Rosistilla ulvae: one gene and its partner. The protein of the gene in region 2 interacts with the protein of the main gene of each other region in a pairwise test. Links are inferred from orthologs where the notes say so. Each region holds a gene or a part of one and is shown on either strand. Other genes may lie near its edges.

Region 1 (3,287 bases), 2.3 Mb from region 2 along the record:
GAAATTGCCGCCGACGAATCGATCGAAGAAGTTTTGCTTAGTGGCGGCGATCCGCTGATGCTGGCAGATCCGGTGCTGGAGCGATTGATCGACGCGTTGCAGTCGATTCCGCATCTGCGGCGGCTGAGGATTCACAGCCGGCTGCCGATCGTGCTGCCGTCGCGCGTCAACGATGCCCTTGTCGGGATGCTGACCGCTTCGCGGCTGACCGTCTGGATGGTCGTCCATTCGAATCACGCCAACGAACTCGACGAAGCCGTCGGGCAAGGACTGGGGCGTTTGATCGATCGCGGCATCCCGGTGCTGAACCAGGCGGTGCTGTTGCGCGGCGTCAACGACGACCTCGATGCGTTGACCGATCTCTGCCGGCGGCTGATCGATCTCCGCGTGACGCCTTATTATCTGCACAAACTAGACCAGGTCGCCGGCGCGGCTCACTTCGACGTCTCAAAAGAACGAGGTTGCGAGCTGATCGAAGGCTTGCGAACGCGGTTGCCCGGATATGCGGTCCCGCGTTTTGTGATCGAACAGCCCGATCAACCGTCGAAGACCACGATCGTTTAGACCCAAAACCGTCCACTACATCCCGCCGCTAATTCTTGCGACGGTCCGAGGCTCCTTCGTTGAACGGTATTGCGGTTAGACCGCCGGCCATATTTGCTCTGCCCGCGATCGGGCAGAGGCTTCCGTTTCGGTTCGCGTTAAGCCTTGGAGCCCGAACGGCCGATGCGGCGGCGATCCGATTCCCGCAGAACCGCTTTACGCAACCGGATGCTCAACGGAGTGATCTCGACAAGTTCGTCGTCTTCGATGAATTCGAGAGCCGCTTCGAGGAACAGTTCGCGAGCCGGTTTGAGGACGACGTTGTCATCGCTTCCCGAAGCTCGCATGTTGGTCAGCTTCTTCTCGCGGGTCGGATTGACGGTCATATCGTTGTCACGAACGTTTTCGCCAACGATCATCCCCTCGTAGATTTCGTCGCCGGGGCGGACGAACAATTCGCTGCGATCTTGCAATGTAAACAGCGAGAACGGAACCGCTTTGCCGCTGGTCATCGAGACCAACACGCCGTTGCCACGCGAGGGAACTTCGCCTTCGACGGGACGGTAGCTGTCGAAGCGATGGTGAATGATCGCGGTCCCTTGCGTTGCGTTGAGCAACCGGGTTCGCAAACCGATCAGACCGCGAGCGGGAATGTTGAATCGCAGCAATTGGTAGCTGCCGCGCGGCGAGATGTCTTCCAACAATCCGCGGCGGTGACCGACCAATTCCATCACGGGTCCCATCCGTTCTTCGGGGACTTCGACGTTCAGGATTTCGTACGGTTCGTGCTTCTTGCCGTCGATCTCCTGGAAGACCACGCGCGGCTTACCGACGCTCAATTCATAACCTTCGCGACGCATCGTTTCGATCAACACCGACAGGTGAAGGACACCGCGGCCACGCACGGCGTAAGCTTCGGTTCCTTCGATCGGCGCGACGCGGAGGGCGACGTTTCGTTCGAGTTCCTTTTCCAGACGCGTCTTCAATTGACGCGTGGTCACGTATTTGCCTTCGCGTCCGACCATCGGGGATGAATTGATGCTGAAAACCATTTCCAACGTCGGTTCGTCGACTTTCAATCGATCCAGCGGCATCGGGTGATCGGGATGGCAGATCGTATCGCCGATCTCGACGTCGTCCAGACCAACGATCGCGACGACTTCGCCGGCCGAGGCCTTCTCGACTTCGACGCGTCCCAGCTTGTCGAAGATATGCAATCCGCCGACCTTGCGTCGTGCGATTCGGTCGCCCGATTGATGCACGGCGACGGTCTGTTCGGCCGACATCGTTCCCGAAGTGATCCGTCCGATCGCGATTCGGCCGACGTATTCGGACCAGTCGAGTGTTGTCACCAACATTTGCAACGGCGCGTCGACTTCGACATCGGGACCGGGCAGATCGTCGACCAAACGATCCAACAGCGGTGTCATGTCGGTCCCCGGTTTGCTCGGGTCGTCGGTGGCGTAGCCTTCTTTGCTGGAAGCGAAGACATAAGAAGCATCGTCGAGGAAGTGGTCGCCGCCAAGTTCAGCCAGCAATTCGAGAGCTTCGTCGAGAACCTCCATCGAACGGGCGTCGGGACGATCGATCTTGTTGATCACGACGATCGGCTTGACTCCCGCCTCCAACGCCTTTTCCAACACGAAGCGTGTTTGCGGCATGGGGCCTTCGGCGGCGTCGACTAGGACCAACGCACCGTCGGCCATCCGGACGACGCGTTCGACCTCGCCGCCAAAGTCGGCGTGACCAGGGGTATCGATGACGTTGATTTTCACGCCGCGATAGGGAATCGCGATGTTCTTCGAAAGGATCGTGATCCCACGTTCTTTTTCGAGATCGTTCGAATCGAGAATCCGTTCACCGCGGAGATCGGATTCACGTTGTTCGCTGCTTTGCCGCAGCAAACAATCGACGAGCGTCGTTTTGCCGTGATCCACGTGAGCGATAATGACGACGTTGCGTAGATCGTTTCGACGCATAAGACAGGTTGCTTTCCAGAAAGGTTTGTTCGCCGCGAACGCATCCACGGCAAGCATCCGCTGTTTCGCACACCGAGTTTGGTGGCGACATCACCGCGAATCCTATTCATAGAAATTGTGCATATCCCTTCGACGCTGACTAGGCCAGATCGGTTCTTTGGCACAAGAATTGCCTCCGCGCTGCAGCGATTCAGGGGATTGAAACGCCCTCGACCTACCAACTGTTTTGTTCGGCTGTTTTTGCCGGGCGGCATCGATGTCGCGGCGAATCAGTCCGTTGGTGGAGCAGTTGGGGCCCCCAATCGGCATGGCAAACAGTCCCCGAACAACCGGGCAAAGGCGGATAATCGCGCTGCCATGTCGCTGCATCGGCGGCATTCGCTGCTTTGGCTCTCCTCTGACATCCGAGCGGGTTGCACAATGGATGCAAAACCTTGAAAATGTGTTGAAACGACAGTTTCCGTCTATTGAGCGGTCGACTTCTTGACTCAAGAGTCGATCGCTTTAATTTTGAATGAACCCAACTTTAAAGCAGGAAGGAACAGGTGCCATGAGTGGATCGGTACCAATGACCCGCGACGGTTATAATCGATTGAAAGCGGAGGTCGCCCATCTGGAAGGGGTGCTGATGCCCGAGATCACTGAGAAATTGGCGGCTGCGCGGGAAGAGGGAGACCTGAAGGAGAACGCCGAATACCACGCCCAACGCGAAAATCAGGGGTTGCTGCAGGCGAAGATCAACGAACTGAAAAGCAAGATCGCCCG
Region 2 (3,295 bases):
GATCGCGCTGTGCTGATAATCGTGGTAGATGATAAATAGACGGACGGTGACCAAACCGACGGCAATGCTTGCCGGAATCCGCAGCCACAGCGAGAGATCGCTGATCGATACGCCGATCAACGCAAAACAAACGGCAAGCGTCGACCAGAGATGCCACCAACTGAGCAGGCGATGCTCACTGGCAAATTCCTTGCTAGCGATTAGCAGCTGCTTGGGAGACCGCGGATCCCCACGTTGGTCGGTCGTTTTGTCAAAGGTCATTCAGCTGCTTGCCGTCGTTTCAGAAAAGTAAATACACCGAATCGAACGGAGCAATGAAGGGGCCTGCTGTAAGTCCCATTCGCCATACGGCTCGCAGGTATTCGTTTCTGCATCCCGCAGATGCCGGAATATACCCCTTTCCCTCTAGGAGTCACAGGGCATTTAACCGAGAAGCGGTTTTCCCCTCATAGCGTTGGCCATTTTTCAGCGTAGCGGAAGACGTCAAGTCTTTCGATCCACCGCCGATGCCCCCCGAAACTCTTGACGGCCTGTTGATTTAATCAGCCGTTTGGGCGTTAGCCCCGGTTCAAGCACTGCTAAACCTGGGCTAACGCCCAAACGGCTAATCCAAGAAGTTCGCATGCGATTAAATCAACAGGCCGTTGACGAGTTCCGCAACGGGTCGTTCTCACGCCGGGGACCGCGCTACGGCTGCTTTACGATCCGCCAACAGCGATGGATACGGCGGTTTCGGTATTCTGGGGGGACTGTTTGCGCCGAGATCTCGCGGATATCGGTCGCTTCGATCGCGCCGTGGTCAAACTTCAGACGCCGAAAATTGCTGCTGAAGTAGACCACGCCTCCGGGGTTCATCAGCTTCAGCACCGAATTCAATAGATCGACATACCCGTGCTGTACCTCCCAAACATCGTCGGTCCGCTTGCTGTTGGAGAACGTTGGCGGATCGACAACCGCGAGGTCATAGGTCGGTTTGGGAACGTGATTGGCAAGGAAATCGAGCGTGCTATCGCGATGATACTTGTGCTCCAAACCATTGAATCCGTTAAGCGCCATGTTCCGCCGGGCCCAATCCAAATAAGTGTTCGACCAGTCGACGGTCGTCGTCCGCGACGCCCCCCCGGCGGCGGCGTAGACCGAAAACGAACCGGTGTAGGCAAACAGATTCAGCATCGATTTCCCCTCCGCCTCGCCACGGACCATCCCCCGCGTCAGCCGGTGGTCCAGAAACAGCCCGGTATCGACGTAATCCGATAGGTTGACGATAAAACGCAGCCCCGCCTCGTCGACTTCGGTCTCGTATTGCTCGCTGGCAACATGCTCGTGTTGGCTCGATCCCGATTGCCGCGAACGTCGTTTTAAGAAGGTCTGCCCTTTGGGAATCTGTAACGTATCGCTTGCCGTCTGCGCCATCAGGTCCAACCAGTTGGCATGCTGGGCCGGATCGCGATCGTGCGGCCGTTCGTATTCATTAATATGTAGATGATCGCCATAGCGGTCGACAACCAACGGAATCTCGGGAATATCCCGCTCGTACAGTCGGAAACAGGTCACACCTTGGCGGGTCGGCAGTCGGCGCAAATGCCTTGCCCGCTTGGTCAACCGCGTGCGAAACAGTGCAGCCTGTTCGTGAGCCTTGGCGTCCAGGTGCCCAAAGGCAGGGGTAATCGCCTGGACCGGCCGCGAGGGGACCGGCGACGGCTGAATCTTGGCTGCCACTTCCGACTCTGTCCCCGGTTCGATTTCTTGACCGCTTGGATCGTCAGAGACCGATACCGCGGCACCCGATGGATCGGCATCGCCCCCCTGCCGCGGCCGTTTCGGTCCATGGAACTGATAATAAGTACATTCGGTACGGGCGTTGTACAGTTTCCGCCGGCGGTCGGCGTCGCGTCCGACGATCTGTTCAAACCGCGGGTGCGGTGTCAGCACGTAATGGGACCACGTGGTCAGCCGCCGCAGAACCAACGGGATCGAACGGTAGAGCGCGTCCTGACCGGGATTCCGGCGGCCGCTCATGTCGTAGGGCGTGTGGGTGATCAAGCAACCGTACTGCTTGGGACTGGAGAGCGCATCGAACGACTTGGTCTGAAAATGGACCGAACCCTCCACGCCGGCCAGGTGTGCGTTTTCGCGAGCCGCCGCCAACGCGCGTCCATCGACATCGGTACCGATGATCCGCCCCTCCAGTTCGGGCAATTGCAGCTGCAACGCCTCGTCGGTCGCCTGTTCCCACAACGCTTGCGAAAGCGTGGGCCATTGTTGCGAGGAAAAACTGCGTCCCAGCCCCGGTGCCATCCGGCGGCCGATCATCGCAGCTTCGATCACGATCGTGCCGTTGCCGCAAAACGGATCGACCATCGGCCGGTCGCGGTTCCAGAAACTCAGCATCACCAACGCAGCGGCGAGCGTTTCCTTGATCTGAACCAAACCTGGACGTTCGCAATAAGGGCGTTTATGCAATCCCGGTCCGGTCGTGTCGAGCGTTAGCGTCATCTGATCTTGAATCAACGACGCTTCTAATTTGTATTGGGCCCCGGATTCGTCCAACAGTTCGGTCCCATATTCTCGCTGCATCCCCAACACCGCTGCCTTCTTCACGGTCCGTTGGATCGCTGGAACGCTTTCCAATTGAGAATTGTGCGACTTCCCAGAAACCGGAAAACAAGCGTCCTTGGGCAGCCATTGGCTCCAGGGAAGATCGCGCGTTTGATCGAACAGGGCGTCGAAGTCGCCGGCTTCAAAGCTGGCCAAACGGACCAACACACGATCGGCCGACCGCAACCAAAGATTGGCACGGCAGATCGCCTCCGGCGGTGCGACGAACAAGATTCGCCCGGGCGTGAGCACTTTGCCAACATACCCCAGATCGGCCAGTTCGCGGCGGACCACGGCTTCGAGACCAAAGGCACAGGTAGCAATTAAATCGAGGGAATCAGACATGTGAACAGAAGAGCTTCGCGAGGGTTCTGGGAGCATCCAACGCGTCATCGACGCGGGAATCGTTCACGATATCGCAGAATGGTGAGATCGCGAAGGGATGGGAATCGGTGGTTCGATCGATACCGGTCGGTGAGGGCATAAAAAAACCCCAGGGCATCCGAAGACACCCTGGGGCACACTTTCATCTTGCAAGATGCGTGGAGGTCTTAAATTCAGCCACCACAGCTGCTGCAGCCGCTCGAAGCGACTGGTGCAGCCGAACCGCAGCTGCTGCATCCGCTAGGAGCAGCCGAGCCACAGCTTGGAGCTGGAACTTGGACTTGAACTTCGCGTTGAACCTGAACAGGAACGC

What was found.
Region 1: the proteins of rlmKL (region 2) and typA interact in binary tests that used the Escherichia coli proteins (3 or more experiments, as listed by UniProt). The link is inferred for Rosistilla ulvae from one-to-one orthologs.

What each region holds. Positions count from the first base shown.
Region 1 is NZ_CP036261.1:2,436,922-2,440,208, reverse strand. Bases 113-3,076 are described here. They hold typA (translational GTPase TypA), read right to left. Parts: upstream 2,523-3,076; coding sequence 702-2,522; downstream 113-701. Other genes in these bases: greA (transcription elongation factor GreA), read left to right, coding at 3,073-3,076; epmB (EF-P beta-lysylation protein EpmB), read left to right, coding at 113-564. Also shown: more of epmB, read left to right, coding at 1-112; more of greA, read left to right, coding at 3,077-3,287. UniProt on the Escherichia coli protein: A 50S ribosomal subunit assembly protein with GTPase and nucleotide-independent chaperone activity, required for 50S subunit assembly at low temperatures, may also play a role in translation.
Region 2 is NZ_CP036261.1:4,767,361-4,770,655, forward strand. The notes cover bases 316-3,287. They hold rlmKL (bifunctional 23S rRNA (guanine(2069)-N(7))-methyltransferase RlmK/23S rRNA (guanine(2445)-N(2))-methyltransferase RlmL), read right to left. Parts: upstream 2,944-3,287; coding sequence 688-2,943; downstream 316-687. Other genes in these bases: EC9_RS16835 (hypothetical protein), read right to left, coding at 3,156-3,287. In the rest of the region: EC9_RS16825 (fatty acid desaturase family protein), read right to left, coding at 1-261; more of EC9_RS16835, read right to left, coding at 3,288-3,295. UniProt on the Escherichia coli protein: Specifically methylates the guanine in position 2445 (m2G2445) and the guanine in position 2069 (m7G2069) of 23S rRNA. Methylation occurs before assembly of 23S rRNA into 50S subunits.